Regions from separate parts of the Streptomyces sp. JN8 genome, predicted to be linked through region 1. Evidence: riboswitches for the same ligand, from Rfam matches in the RefSeq annotation. Region 1 holds a riboswitch; the other holds the start of a gene.

Region 1 (7,517 bases):
TGGCCGCGCGGGCCGCCGGATCCGGTCCCGGCGTCGCCTATCTGGCCCATGTGGTGGGCTTCTCCGTCGGCTTCCTGTACGCCTGGGGGCGCTACCGGGGTGGGGATAGAGTGAAAGCCCCAACCGCGGCGACCGAGGGAGAAAGCCAGCCGTGATCACCGCGATCGTGCTCATCAAGACCAGCGTGGACCGCATCCCCGAGATCGCCGAGTCGATCGCCGCGCTCGACAGCGTCAGCGAGGTCTTCTCGGTGACCGGCACCTACGACCTGATCGCCATGGTCCGCGTCCCGCGCCACGACGACCTCGCCGACGTGATCCCCGGCAACATCAGCAAGATCCCGGGCGTCGAGGCCACCGACACGCACGTCGCCTTCCGCACCTACTCCCAGCACGACCTGGAGGCGGCCTTCGCCATCGGTCTGGAGTCCTGAGACAGGTCCGGGGCACGGGTGAAGGGGGCCTCCCGCCGGGGAGGCCCCCTTCACCCGTACGAGTGAGTGCTCAGCCGCGGTCCGGGACGCAGCGGCCGTCCTCGGTGCGGTACTTCCACTGCGCGCCGTCGCGGACGAGCTCCTTCACGGCGCCGACGAACCGCTCCACGTGCTCGTCCGGGGTGCCGGCTCCGAAGCTCACCCGGATGGCGTTGAGGGACCTCTCCCCCGGTGCGGCCTCGGGGGCGCCGCACTCGCCCGGGTCCTGCGGGTCGCTGCCGAGCAGCGTGCGGACCAGCGGGTGGGCGCAGAAGAGGCCGTCGCGGACGCCGATGCCGTACTCGGCGGAGAGCGCGGCGGCGAAGTGCGAGCTGTTCCAGCCCTCCACGACGAAGGAGATGACGCCGACGCGCGGGGCGTCGTCGCCGAACAGCGAGAGCACCCTGACCTCGGGCACCTCGGCCAGGCCCGCCCGGACCTTCGCGATCAGGTGGCGCTCGCGGGCGACGAGCTGGTCGAAGCCGGCCTCGGTGAGGGCCTTGCAGGCGGAGGCGATGGAGTAGACGCCGATGACGTTCGGGGAGCCCGCCTCGTGCCGGGCCGCGGTGGTGTGCCACTCCACGTCCACACCGCCGTCGGCCCGGCGGGCCACCTTGCGGGAGGCGCCGCCGCCCGCGAGGTAGGGCTCGGAGTCCTGGAGCCAGTCGGCGCGGCCCGCGAGGACGCCGGAGCCGAAGGGCGCGTACAGCTTGTGCCCGGAGAAGGCGATCCAGTCCACGTCGAGGTCCTGGACGGAGACCGGGTGGTGCGGGGCCAGCTGGGCGGCGTCGAGCACGATCCGGGCGCCGTGGGCGTGCGCGGCGGCGGCGAGCTCCTTCACCGGCCACAGCTCGCCGGTGACGTTGGAGGCGCCGGTCACGCAGACCAGGGCGGGGCCGTAGGGGTCGCGGTCGGCGAGCGCCCGCTCCAGGGTGGCGACGGCCTGCCCGGGGGTGCGCGGCGCGTTGAGGTAGGTGACGCGGGCGTCCCTCCAGGGCAGCAGCGAGGCGTGGTGCTCGGTCTCGAAGACGAAGACCTGGCAGTCGGCCGGGAGGGTGGCGGCCAGCAGGTTCAGCGAGTCGGTGGTGGAACGGGTGAAGACGACCTGGTCGCCGGGGCGGCAGTCGAGGAACTCGGCGACGGTGGCGCGGCTGTTCTCGAAGAGGTCGGTGGAGAGCTGGGAGAGGTAGCCCGCGCCGCGGTGGACGCTGCCGTAGTAGGGGGCGTAGGCCGCGACGTCGTCCCAGACCCGCTGGAGGGCGGGCGCGCTGGCCGCGTAGTCGAGCGCCGCGTAGGTCACCTCGCCGCCGGTGACGAGGGGGACGGTGACGTCCCGGCCGAGCACGGGCAGCGGGGCGGCGCAGCAGGGGTCGGCGGCCTCGGCGGCGGTCACGGCGGGCGCGGTCTCGACGAGGGTGGCGGCGGTGGCGTCAGGGCGTGCGGACATGGCGGTATCTCCCGGCGGGCGGTGCGGAATGGCTTCGGTGGACCCGTACGCGGCCGGACACGGCGGGGTACGGGGTGTTGCCTCGGAGGACACGGGTGCACGGGGGAAGCCCGCGGTGCACGGGGTACGGAGAAGTGACCCTGATCCGACGATCCGAGGGTGAAGAAGGGGCGTACTCGCCCTATCGCATTCGCTTGCTCACGGAAAAAGCTCCTCGAGAGACCAGGACCCCTGGTGTTCGAGGGGTCCGCGCTTGCCGTAGACCTCGCTGCCTACGGCCTGGTCATCACCCGGGGCACCCCGCCACGGACGGAGGGTTGCCGGACAGCAAGCCGGGGCCAAAACGCTGTCACTCGTGACCTGTAGAGCATCCTGCCACATGATCGCCGAAGCGCAAGACCCCGGTCCGCATGGTGGACCGGGGTCAGGGGGAACGCCGTCAGGCGTTGCTGGCGGCGACCCAGCGCTCCAGGGACCGGAGGGCCGCGCCGGAGTCGATGGACGCGGCCGCCCGCGCGATGCCCGCGGCCAGCCGCTCCGCCAGCGTTCCGGCGCCGGGCTCCAGGGCGGTGAGCGCCGCCGCCGCGTTGAGCAGCACGGCGTCCCGCACCGGACCGGTCTCGCCGGCGAGCAGGCGGCGGGCCACGTCGGCGTTGTACGAGGCGTCGGCGCCGCGCAGCGCCTCCAGGGGCACCAGGTCGATGCCGACGTCCCGCGGGTCGAAGCGCTCCTCGGCGACCGCGCCGTCGCGGACCACCCAGACCCGGGAGGTGGAGGTGGTGGTCAGCTCGTCGAGTCCGTCGTCGCCGCGGAAGACCAGGGCGGAGTTGCCGCGCTCGGCGAGGACCCCGGCCACGATGGGCGCCATCCGCGGGTCGGCGACCCCGACGGCCTGGGCCCGCACCCGGGCCGGGTTGGTCAGCGGGCCGAGGACGTTGAACGTGGTCCGGATGCCCAGCTGACCGCGCGCGGCGGCGACGTGCCGCAGCGACGGGTGGAACTTCACGGCGAAGCAGATGGTGATGCCGGCCTCCTCGGCGACCTCGGCGACCCGCTGCGGGGTCAGGTTGAGGTTGATGCCGAGCTTCTCCAGGACGTCGGAGGAGCCGGAGGCGGAGGACGCGGCGCGGTTGCCGTGCTTGACGACCTTCGTCCCCGTGCCGGCGACCACGATCGAGGCCATCGTGGAGATGTTCACCGTCTTGGCGCCGTCGCCGCCGGTGCCGACGATGTCGACGGCGGGCCCCGGCACCTCGATCACGTTGGCGTGCGCGTACATGGTCCGTACGAGACCGGCGATCTCCTGCACGGTCTCGCCCTTGGCGCGCAGCGCCACCATGAAGCCGGCGATCTGCGCGTCGGTGGCCTCGCCGCTCATGATCAGGTCCATCGCCCAGGCGGTGTCGTCGGCGGACAGGTCCCTGCCGTCGAGGAGTCCGTTCAGCAGGACGGGCCAGGAGCGGCCCGCCGACGTAGGTCCTCCAGCGGGGGTCGCAGCGCTCATGGCAGCTCCTGGTCAGTACGTGACGGCTAGGGCTCCACCCTATCGACCCGCGGGGACGGCGAAGAGCCCCGTCCATCGAATGGACGGGGCTCTCACCGTGGCGACTTGTCGGAAGTCGGGAGTTCCGGGATCAGTGGTGGCCGTGGCCGCTCTGGATCTCCTTGTACTCCTCGACCGTGGGCTTGGCGACCTGGCTGTCGCCGCCGTAGTAGCCCTTGTTGAGCTTGATCCGGAGCTTCTCCACGCGCCCGATCTTGCGCTCCACGCCGTTCTCGTCGACGCCCGCCGGAAGCTCCGCGGCGTCGTACTGCTCGTGCGCGGTGAGGCGGTGCAGCTCGCCCTGGCTGAGCGGCTCGTGGATCTCGACGAACTCACCGTGCGGCAGGCGCTTGATGATGCCGGACTCGCGTCCGTGCAGCACCTTGTCCTTGTCGCGGCGCTGGAGGCCGAGGCAGATCCGCTTGGTGGCGATGAACGCGATGACCGGGCCGACGAAGAAGAAGATCCGCACGAACCAGGTGATCGAGTTGATCGACAGGTGGAAGTGGGTCGCCCAGAGGTCGTTTCCACCACCCACGAGCATGATCATGTACGCGGTGATCCAGGCGACACCGAAGGCGGTGCGCGTCGGAGCGTTGCGCGGGCGCTGCGCGATGTGGTGCTCGCGCTTGTCGCCGGTGATCCACGACTCGATGAACGGGTAGACCGCGATGGCCGCGAGGACCGCCGGGAAGATCGCCAGCGGGATCATCACGCCCAGGACGAGCGTGTGGCCCCAGAGGTTGATCTCCCAGCCCGGCATGACACGGATCAGACCCTCGGCGAAGCCCATGTACCAGTCGGGCTGGGCGCCGGTGGACACCTGGTCCGGCCGGTACGGGCCGATGGCCCAGATCGGGTTGATCGAGGCGACCGCCGCGATGATCGCGATGACGCCGAAGACCAGGAAGAAGAAGCCTCCGGCCTTGGCCATGTAGACCGGCAGCAGCGGCATGCCCACGACGTTGTTGTTCGTGCGGCCGGGGCCGGCGAACTGCGTGTGCTTGTGGAAGAACACCAGGATGAGGTGGGCGACCACGAGGCCGAGCATGATGCCGGGCAGCAGCAGGACGTGGGCCGAGTAGAACCGGGCCACGAAGTCGCCGCCGGGGAACTCCCCGCCGAACAGGAACATCGACAGGTAGGTGCCGATGACCGGGACGGACAGGATCGCGCCCTGCATGAAGCGGACACCGGTGCCGGAGAGCAGGTCGTCCGGGAGCGAGTAACCGGTGAAGCCGGTGAACATGCCCAGGAAGAACAGCAGGAAGCCGAACAGCCAGTTGATCTCACGCGGCTTGCGGAACGCGCCCGTGAAGAACACGCGCATCATGTGCACGAACATGCCGGCGAGGAAGATCAGCGCCGCCCAGTGGTGGATCTGCCGGATGAGCAGACCACCGCGGACCTCGAACGAGATGTGCATCGTCGAGTTGAACGCCTCGGACATCAGCTGTCCCTGGAGCGGGACGTACGGTCCGACGTACTCCACCTCGTTCATCGACGGGTGGAAGAACATCGTCAGATAGACGCCCGTCAGGATGATGATGAGGAAGCTGTAGAGGCAGATCTCGCCGAGCATGAAGGACCAGTGGTCCGGGAAGATCTTCCGCATGTTGGCCTTGGCCAGCGTGTAGATCCCCAGGCGTCCGTCGGCCCAGTCGGCCACCCGCTCACCTGCGGGTGCTTTCTTCGTATCGGTCACGGTGCTCATCCGCGCTCCCAGAAGGCAGGGCCGACGGGCTCGTCGAAGTCGCCGAGCGCCTCCAGGAAGCCCTTGTCGTTCACGCCGATCCGCAGCTGCGGGAGGGCGTGACCGGCCGGGCCGAAGATGACGCGGGCGCCGTCGGAGAGGTCGAAGGTGGACTGGTGGCACGGGCAGAGGACGTGGTGCGTCTGCTGCTCGTACAGGGAGATCGGGCAGCCCACGTGGGTGCAGATCTTCGAGAACGCGACGATGCCCTCGTGCGACCACTCGAGCTCGCGCTTGTCCTTGATGTCCTCCGGCTGGATCCGGACGATCATCAGGGCGGCCTTGGCGATCTCGGTCTGGAAGTGGTGGTCGTGCTCCGAGAGGCCCTCGGGCATCGCGAAGGTCAGCGAACCGACCGCGACGTCCTCGGGACGCAGCGGCTCGTGCGTGTTCATGTTGATGAGCTGAAGCCCCTTGGCCCACATGGTGGACCGGAGCTTCTTCTCGGGCAGCGGGCCCATGTCACGCAGCAGGACGATGCCGGAGAGCGGAACGAGCGACAGCGCGCCGAACATCGTGTTGCGGATGAGCTTGCGGCGGCCCATGCCCGACTCGGCGGCACCGGCCGCGAAGTCCGACATGACCTTGGCCTTGGTCTCGGCGTCGGCCGCGATCGGGTGACGCTCGTCCGCGATCTCGACGTCGGACATCAGGGTGCGGGCCCAGTGGACCGCGCCCGCGCCGATGAAGAAGAGGGCGAGGCCCAGGGTCCAGCCCAGCGCGAAGTTGAGCGCGGACACCCGGCCGAAGGGCCAGATGTACACGATCTTGTCGACCGGGAAGATCACGTACGAGGCGATGAAGCCGATCGTGGCCAGCATCGACAGCGTGAACATGAACGCCACGGCACGCTCGGACCGGCGTGCGGCCCGCTCGTCGATGTCCTGGATGCGGGGCTTGTGGGGCGGGAGGCCCGGGTCGGCGAACGGGTCGTCGGCGACCTTCACCGCGCCGTGCGCGGTGTCCTGCCCTGCCGGCAGGTTCTCTTCTGGAATCTCTTGGCTACTCATGACTTCTTGGCCTTAGCGGTGTGGGCCGCGACCCAGATGGCAACTGCGATCAGCGCACCCAGGCCGAAGACCCAGGCGAACAGGCCCTCGGAGACGGGGCCGAGGCCACCGAGCGAGAGACCGCCCGGGCTGTCGGCCTTCTCGCCGTTGACGGCCTGGACGTACGCGATGATGTCCTTCTTCTCCTTCTCGGGCATCGTCGTGTCCGGGAAGGAAGGCATGTTCTGCGGGCCGGTCTGCATGGCCTCGTAGAGGTGCTTCGGGCTCACGCCTTCGAGGTTCGGGGCGTACTTGCCGTAGGTCAGCGCGCCACCCTCACCGGTGAAGTTGTGGCACTGGGCACAGTTGGTGCGGAACAGCTCGCCACCCTTGGCGACGTCCGCACCGTCAGGGCTGTACTGGCTCTCGGTCGGCGTGATCGGGCCGGCACCGAGAGAAGCGACGTACGCCGCGAGCTGGTCGATCTCAGCCTGCGAGTAGATGTTCTTCTTCTTCGGGACCTGGGCGCCCGGCTGCTGGGCCGGCATACGGCCCGTGCCGACCTGGAAGTCGACGGAGGCCGAGCCGACGCCGACGAGGGAGGGGCCGTCAGAGGTGCCCTGACCGCCGGTTCCGTGGCAGCTGGCGCAGCCGACGGTGTAGAGCTTCTTGCCCTCCTCGATGGCGAGGGACTGGGCGGTTTCATCGGCCTTCGCCGTGCCCGCGGGCGCGAACGCGGCGTACAGCCCCCCAGTGGCCGCCAGCGCGAGAAGTAGGACGACGACCGCCGCCAGCGGATGGCGTCGTCGTGCGGAGAGCTTTTTCACGGATTACCCCGGTGTCAGGATCTTCTGCGTCGATGCTTGCTGGATGTGTCGGTCCGCCGTGTCGGCGGCGCCGACTACTTGATCATGTAGATCGTGGCGAAGAGGCCGATCCAGACGACATCGACGAAGTGCCAGTAGTAGGACACGACGATGGCGGCGGTTGCCTGCTCGTGAGTGAACCTCTTGGCGGCGTACGTCCGGCCGAGGACCAGCAGGAAGGCGATGAGACCGCCCGTCACGTGCAGGCCGTGGAAGCCGGTGGTCAGGTAGAACACGGAACCGTACGGGTCCGACGAGAGCGAGAGGCCCTCGTGCTTCACCAGCTCCGTGTACTCGAAGACCTGTCCGCCGATGAAGATCGAACCCATCACGAACGTGATGATGAACCACGACCGGAGCTTCTTCACGTCGCCCCGCTCGGCGGCGAAGACGCCGAGCTGGCAGGTGAGCGAGGAGAGCACCAGGATCGTGGTGTTCGTCGCCGAG
Region 2 (7,517 bases), 2.2 Mb from region 1:
GACGGGCGCGGTGGCGGAGGACGCGGCAGGCCCTGAGGCCCGTCGTCGAGCTTCCGCCGGCGGGCGCCGACGGGGTGTGACGGCAGGCCCTAGCGCTCCTCGCGCAGGGCGTCCAGCTGGTCCAGGAACCAGCGCTGGGGCGGGAGGGCCGTGGCCGCCGCCGCCAGGCGCTTGGTGCGGTCGGCCCGTTCCTCCCGCGGCATCGACAGGGCCGCGTGGAGGGCCTCGGCCGTCTCCGAGACGTCGAAGGGGTTCACCGTGAGAGCGTCCTGCCGCAGCTCCCGGTAGGCGCCGGCGCCCGTCGACAGGACCAGGGCGCAGCCCGCCTCCGACACGACCGGTATCTCCTTCGCGACCAGGTTCATGCCGTCGCGCACCGGGTTCACCAGGGCGACGTCCGCGAGCCGGTACGCGGCGAGGGAGCGGACGAAGTCGTCCTCCACGGAGACGATCACCGGCCGCCAGTCGTCCGTGCCGAACTCCGCGTTGATCTCCTCGGCCAGTTCCGTCACCGCCGCCGTGTACGCCCGGTACGACTCCAGGTCCTGCCGGGAGGGGTAGGCGGAGGCGAGGTGGACCACGTGGCCGCGCCACTCCGGGCGGGTGGTGAGCAGCTCCCGGTAGGCGAGGAGGCCGCGCAGGATGTTCTTCGACAGCTCCGTGCGGTCGACGCGGACGATGGTGCGCCGGTCGCCCACCTCGGCGCGGAGCCGGGCGAGGGCCTCGTCGACCACGGGGCGGTGGGCCAGGGCCCGCAGTTCGTCCCCGTCGACGCCCAGCGGGTGGGCGCGGACCCGGGTGCGGCCCTTCCCGACCCCGTTCCGGCGCCAGGTGACCCCGTGCCAGGGGTCGCCGCTCGGCCACACGCCCTGCGCCGTGCCCGTCGAGTCGTCGAGCGGGGAGCAGCAGCCGATGAACGCCGAGGCCCATCCCCAGGTGTGGAAACCGAGCTCGTCGGCGCCGAGCATGCCCCACAGGAGCTCCTCGACGATGTCGTCCGGCACCATCCGCAGGTAGGCGGAGGACACCCAGGGGGTGTGGGTGAAGTGGCTGATCAGCAGGTCGGGGCGGAGCTCGCGGAGCATGCCGGGGACCAGGGCGAGGTGGTAGTCCTGGACGAGGACCGCGGCGCCGTCGTCCGCCTCGGCGGCCAGGGCTTCGGCGAAGGCGCGGTTGTAGGCGCGGTAGGACTCCCAGCGGCGCCGGAACGCCGCGTCGAAGACGGGCTCGCGCGGGACGTCGTACAGGTGGTGGTGGAGGAACCAGAGGACCGAGTTCGCGATGCCGTTGTAGGCGTCGGAGTACACCTCGGGGTCGATGTCCAGCATCCGGACGCCCGGCTCGCCGATCCCGCGCCGGACGGCCTCCCGGTCGCCCTCGCCGAGGGCGGCGCAGACCCAGAGGCTGTCCTGCGAGGAGACGGCGCTCAGCCCGGAGACCAGGCCGCCGCCGCCCCTGCGGGCGTCGAGCTCTCCGTCCTCGCCGCGCACGTACGAGACGGGTCCACGGTTCGATGCCACGAGCACAGATGCCATGGGGCGAACCTAGCCCGTCCGGTAAACGCTCAAACGTACGTATACGAGCCGGGGGGATCCGGCCACGGACGGTGGCCGGACCTCCCGGGGGCGTCAGCCCTCGCGGCGGCCGCGCATCGCGGCCTTGGCCACCGCGCCGGTCGCGGCGAGGGCGAGGCCCAGTGCGCCCAGCAGCCACAGGCGCTCGCCGTTGCCGCCGGTCTCGGCCATCGCGCCGCCGGTGCCCCGGGGGCCTGGGGCCGGGGGCGCGAAGTCCGGCTCGTCGTCGGCGGCGGCCGGAGCGGGCTCGGCGGGGGGAGGCGTCGGGTCCGCCGGGGTGGGCGAGGGGTCCTCGGCGGCCGGCGTCGGGTCCGCTCGTGTCGGCGTCGGCGTCGGCGTCGGCGTCGGCGTGGGCGTGGGAGTGGGGGGAGGCGTGGGCGTCGGCTTCGGGCGGTCGAGGTCGGCGGCCGCGGCGCAGGCCGGGTCCGTGCTGCCGTCGCCGCAGGTGGAGCGGGGCGTCTCGGCCGTCACGCCGCCGAGGAGCCGGCCGTCGCCGGCCGGCCGGTTCCGCACCTTCACCGAGTAGGTGACGGTGGCCGTCCTCCCGGCCGGGACGGTCCCCCGGTAGCCGATCCGGGGCGCCGTGTACGTCGCCGTGCCCAGGTCCGCCCGCACGTCGCCCCGGTAGTCGGCGTCGTCGAGGATCCCGGTGAGGTCGTCGCCGAAGCGGGCGTCCGGGTGGTCGAGGGTGCCCGTGTTCCGTGCGGTGATCGTGTACGTCAGGGTGTCGCCCGGCTTCGCCGTGCGCGGGCTGACCGTCTTGGTGATCTCCAGGTCGGGGACCGGCACGGAGAAGGCGAGCGAGGAGGCGACGAAGGCGGCGCCGCGCGCCGAGAGGGTCAGGTCGGCCGAGACGGCGCCCTGCGGGACGGCGGCCTCGGGCAGGGCGAGGGCCGTCGCTCCGCCGCCCGGGCCGTCGGCCCGGCGGGGGGCGCCGGTCCTGCCGGTCTCGCTGGTCCTGCTGGTCTTGCTGGTTCCGCCGGTTCTGCCGTTCTCGGTGGTCCCGCCGGTCCCGCCCGTGTGGGACCCGGCGGTCTCGGCGCCGCCGGCGTGGAGGGCGTCGCCCGGGGCGTTCAGGGCGCCCGCGTGCGTGGTGAAGCCGGCCCGTGCGGCGCCGCCGCTCCGGCGGAAGCCGTCCACGGTGACCGTGGTCGCGGGGGAGCCCGGGCGCTGGACGACGTGGCCGCCGTAGACGTACACGTTCCGTCGCTCGGGGGCGCGGACGGGGTCGGGTCCGGGGAACCGGTGGACCACGGTGAGCGACCAGCCCGCCTCGCAGCCCGGGCCCTCGGCCGTCCAGATGTTGCCGACGGCCACCTGCCGGTCCGTCCCGGTCGTGCCCGAGAAGGCGGCCGTCACGTCCGACTCGCCCGTGTAGTGGTGCGGGCCGTCGGCGCCGGCCGGGTCGGCCGCCATGCTGTCGATCGAGACCGGGGTCGCCGCGCCCGTCCCCACCCTGATCACGGGAGCGGTCGTCGTGGGGTCGCCGGGGGAGCGCCCGGCGTCCGCGCCGGTGGGGGCGCAGCGCTTCAGCCGCGTGCCGTCCGGTGCCCGGTACGTGCCGTCGTCGCCGCCCCAGAAGAGCCGGGCGTACGCCACCTCGGCGCCCGCCGGGACGTGCACCCGGGCGGTGCTGGAGCCGTGGCCGCCGCCCAGGCCGGCGGCGTCGGTCCGCCGCGTCACCGGGGTGCCGCCGCCGTCCGGGCCCGGGCGGCCCATGACCGTGTTGCCGGTCATCGTGAAGTCGCCGTACAGGGAGGCGCCGTACCGCTTGCCGAACGGTTCGACGGCGTCCGCGGCGGCCGGCCCCGCCGCGGTGAACGCGAGCGAGCCCGCCGCCAGTCCGACGGCCACGGCGGCCGCGAGCACCCTGCCCAGGTGATGTTGTCTGAAGCGCATAAAAGAGGAATGTATGCAAAACGGATCATCGTGGGGCGTATCGCCACGCGGGCGGGGCGGCGTGGGGCGGCCGCACCGGGGCGGGCGGCGCGACGGCGCCGCGCGGGCCGCGCGTCGGGCGGGGCCTCCGCGGGGTCAGGCCACGCGGCGGCGGGCGTACTCCGCGATCTCCGCCATCGGCGGCCGCTCCTCCGTGTCCACCGCGTACGTCCGCGGCTCGAAGCCCTTCTCGCCCCGCTCGAACTGCGTCAGCCGCGGCCGCACCAGATGCCCCCGCGAGAGCCGCAGCTGCGCCGTCCGGTAGATCGCCGCGGCCATCCGTCCCAGCGCGAGACCGTCCTGGTGCCGGTGCTTGCGGACCCCCACGTCCACCTGCGCGAGCGCGTCGAGCCCCACCGTGTGCAGGGCGTCCACGAGCAGACCCAGCTCCACCCCGTAGCCCACCGGGAACGGGAGCCGTTCGAGGAGGGAGCGCCGGGCCGCGTACTCGCCGCCCAGCGGCTGGACGAAACCGGCCAGCTGCGGCCAGTGCAGATTGAGGAGCGGCCGGGCCACCAGCTCCGTCACCCGGCCCCCCTGGCCGGGGGTGTCCCCGAACGGGCGGTCGTACATCGCCTTCACGAAGTCCACGTCCGGGTCGGTCAGGAGCGGACCCACGATCCCCGACACGAAGTCCGCCGAGAAGTCCCGCAGGTCCGCGTCGACGAAGCACACCACGTCCCCGGTCGTCGCCATCAGCGACCGCCACAGGACCTCGCCCTTGCCCGGCACGGCCGGTATCCGCGGGAGCACCGCGTCCCGCGCCACCACCCGCGCCCCGGCCGCTGCCGCCACCTCCGCCGTGCGGTCCGTGGAGCCCGAGTCGACCACCACCAGCTCGTCGACGAGCGGCACCGCCTCCGACATCAGCTCGCGCCGGATCACGGCGACGATGTCCCCCACCGTCGCCTCCTCGTTCAGCGCCGGCAGGACGACGCTGACCTTCGTGTTCCGCTTGGCGGCGAGGATCCGCTCCAGCGGCCGGTCCGCCACGGACCAGGACCGCCGGTCCAGCCAGCGTTCCACCTCTTCCAGCACGTGATCTCCATCTCGCGGTTCGGACGGCCGGTCCAAGCGTCCGGGCCTTCGGTTACAGTCTTGAACAACGCGGATGCCCGATGCACGTCGGGGTGCCGCCCGCGTCGGAGCGCAGGAACGAAAGTCCACCGCGCTTCACAATCGAATACCGCTCATCCAGAGGGGCAGAGGGAAACGGCCCGTTGAAGCCCCGGCAACCCTCCAGTCGGTTTGTCTCGTACTCCATCGAGGCCCCCGGCTAGGGAAGGTGCCAAATCCGTCTCATGGCGAAAAATTCGTCATGGGAAAGATGAGGAGAAAGGGCCTCGCCTCCATGGCTGTACAGACTGCTACCCCCGCCGCCACCTCGGTCGACCTCGGTCCCGCGTCGGGACTCTCCTGTCGCGAATGCGGTGAAGTCTTCCCGCTCGGTCCGATCTTCGCCTGCGAGCTCTGTTTCGGACCGCTCGAAGTGGCCTACGACCTCCCCACCGGCGACCCCGAGGCGCTGCGCAAGCAGATCGAGGCCGGCCCCGCCAACATCTGGCGCTACGCCCCGCTGCTGCCCGTCCCTGCCGACGTCGCCGACAAGCCGAACCTGAACCCGGGCTGGACCAAGCTCGTCCAGGCCGACAACCTCGCCCGCGAGATCGGCGTCGCCCCCGGCAGGCTCTTCGTCAAGGACGACTCCGGCAACCCGACCCACTCCTTCAAGGACCGGGTCGTCGCCCAGGCCATCGAGGCCGCCCGCGCCTTCGGCTTCACCACCCTCTCCTGCTCCTCCACCGGCAACCTGGCCGGCGCCGTCGGCGCCGCCGCCGCGCGCGCCGGCTTCCGCTCCTGCGTGTTCATCCCGCACGACCTGGAGCAGGGCAAGGTCGTCATGGCCGGTGTCTACGGCGGTGACCTCGTCGCCATCGAGGGCAACTACGACGACGTCAACCGCTTCTGCTCCGAGCTCATCGGCGACCCGCTGGGCGAGGGCTGGGGCTTCGTCAACGTCAACCTCCGCCCGTACTACGGCGAGGGCTCCAAGACACTGGCGTACGAGATCTGCGAGCAGCTCGGCTGGGTCATCCCCGACCAGCTCGTCATCCCGATCGCCTCCGGCTCCCAGCTCACCAAGATCGACAAGGGCCTCCAGGAGCTGATCAAGCTGGGCCTCGTCGAGGACAAGCCCTACAAGATCTTCGGCGCCCAGGCCGAGGGCTGCTCCCCGGTGTCCGCGGCCTACAAGGCCGGACACGACGTCGTGCGTCCGCAGAAGCCGAACACGATCGCCAAGTCCCTGGCGATCGGCAACCCGGCCGACGGCCCGTACGTCCTCGACATCGCCCGCCGCACCGGCGGCGCCGTGGAGGACGTGAACGACGAGCAGGTCGTGGACGCGATCAAGCTCCTCGCGCAGACCGAGGGCATCTTCGCCGAGACCGCGGGCGGCGTGACCGTCGGCGTCGCGCGGAAGCTCGTCGAGAACGGCCTGATCGACCCGAACCTCACCACGGTCGTCCTCAACACCGGCGACGGGCTCAAGACCCTGGACGCGGTGGCCGACACCTCTCAGGCGACCGTCACCATCCGCCCGAGCCTGGACGCGTTCCGCGACGCCGGCCTCGCCCACTGAGCCCGTCCGCACTCCAGGCCCACTGAAAGGTTACGAAGACATGGCCGTGAACGTCCGCATCCCCACCATCCTCCGCACGTACACGGGCGGGCAGTCCGAGGTCCAGGCCGAGGGCGCGACCCTCGCCGAGGTCATCGCGGACCTGGAGAAGAACCACACGGGCATCGCCGCCCGCGTCCTCGACGACCAGGGCAAGCTGCGCCGCTTCGTCAACGTCTACGTGAACGACGACGACGTGCGCTTCGAGCAGGGCCTGGAGACGGCCACCCCGGCCGGCGCCGGCGTCTCGATCATCCCGGCCGTCGCCGGAGGCTGCTGAGCCCCTCCGGGACCACCGGTTGTCCCGTCTCTCTTGAATTGCCCCTTCCGCGCGTAAAAGCGGAAGGGGCAATTCTGCATGGTTGAGCGCGGTAGAGTTGGGGAAGTCCCCTCCGCTGCCCATGCCGGGCGCATATGAGAATGCGTCCCCGCACGACAAGAAGCAGCCAAAGTGTGTGCGCGTTGTGTACCTTCTGCGCGCTTTGCCGGGCCCGACTTGCCCGGTCATCCAAGGGAATCTCCCCAATTCGTCTTTCCAGGGCGCCCAGAATTCTCGCTCGAATGACCTGTTGCAGAGGGCAGTTGGGCAGATACATTCAGCCGCGGTCGACGCGTTCCGGCGCAGGGTCTGACCCGGGTTCCGCGAAGTGCGGGTCCCGCGCAAGGGCCAGTAATAGGGGAGTTAGGCATGGCTCAGGGCACCGTCAAGTGGTTCAACGCGGAGAAGGGCTACGGCTTCATCGCGGTCGACGGTGGTGCGGATGTTTTCGTCCACTACAGCGCGATCCAGATGGATGGCTACCGCAGCCTCGAAGAGGGACAGCGAGTCGAGTTCGAGATCTCGCAGGGCCAGAAGGGTCCGCAGGCGGACATGGTCAAGCTCGCCGTCTGAGCGCGGCGCGATCGGCCACCGACGCAACGCCGTCGAGGGGTCCGCATCCCTGAGGGGATGCGGACCCCTCGCGCGTTCCCCGGCCCCCTCCGCACCGCTCCGTGCCTGGTCCGGAGCCGTTCCGCGCCCCTCGCGCGCCCCTCCCGCCACCCCCCTCCCCGTATCCCGATCATCGAGAGTCGCTTGCACTCTCATAGGGCGAGTGCTAATCATTGGCGTTAGCACTCGGAAGGTGAGAGTGCTACGAGGATCGGGCAGACGAGGCCGCCGGCCGGGTGGGGCAAGGAACCACGCGGAGTCGCGGAGGCCGTCCGTCGCGGGCGTCGGCGCGGTCCTGGAGCGTTATCCACCCCATGTCCGGGAGGACCACTTCACATGGCCAAGATCATCGCGTTCGACGAGGAGGCCCGGCGCGGTCTCGAGCGCGGCATGA

Evidence for each region. A riboswitch is a leader RNA that binds a small molecule or an ion and turns the genes downstream of it on or off. The one in region 1 is predicted to bind S-adenosylmethionine.
Region 2: another riboswitch for S-adenosylmethionine. It lies ahead of thrC (threonine synthase); the one in region 1 lies ahead of ACY0MR_RS26370 (aminotransferase class V-fold PLP-dependent enzyme).

The regions. Positions count from the first base shown of each region.
Region 1 covers NZ_CM147852.1:5,982,174-5,989,690, reverse strand. Annotated here, with positions in the region: gene ACY0MR_RS26380 (rhomboid family intramembrane serine protease) at 1-155, shown strand, start outside; gene ACY0MR_RS26375 (Lrp/AsnC family transcriptional regulator) at 152-433, shown strand; gene ACY0MR_RS26370 (aminotransferase class V-fold PLP-dependent enzyme) at 504-1,919, opposite strand; SAM riboswitch class IV at 2,164-2,280, opposite strand; gene trpD (anthranilate phosphoribosyltransferase) at 2,359-3,423, opposite strand; gene qcrB (cytochrome bc1 complex cytochrome b subunit) at 3,554-5,176, opposite strand; gene qcrA (cytochrome bc1 complex Rieske iron-sulfur subunit) at 5,173-6,225, opposite strand; gene qcrC (cytochrome bc1 complex diheme cytochrome c subunit) at 6,222-7,031, opposite strand; gene ctaE (aa3-type cytochrome oxidase subunit III) at 7,106-7,517, opposite strand, start outside.
Region 2 covers NZ_CM147852.1:3,824,709-3,832,225, reverse strand. Annotated here, with positions in the region: gene ACY0MR_RS16675 (alpha,alpha-trehalose-phosphate synthase (UDP-forming)) at 90-1,535, opposite strand; gene ACY0MR_RS16670 (DUF7927 domain-containing protein) at 1,629-3,473, opposite strand; gene ACY0MR_RS16665 (glucosyl-3-phosphoglycerate synthase) at 3,609-4,550, opposite strand; SAM riboswitch class I at 4,700-4,846, shown strand; gene thrC (threonine synthase) at 4,840-6,153, shown strand; gene ACY0MR_RS16655 (MoaD/ThiS family protein) at 6,194-6,472, shown strand; gene ACY0MR_RS16650 (cold-shock protein) at 6,881-7,084, shown strand; gene groL (chaperonin GroEL) at 7,460-7,517, shown strand, end outside.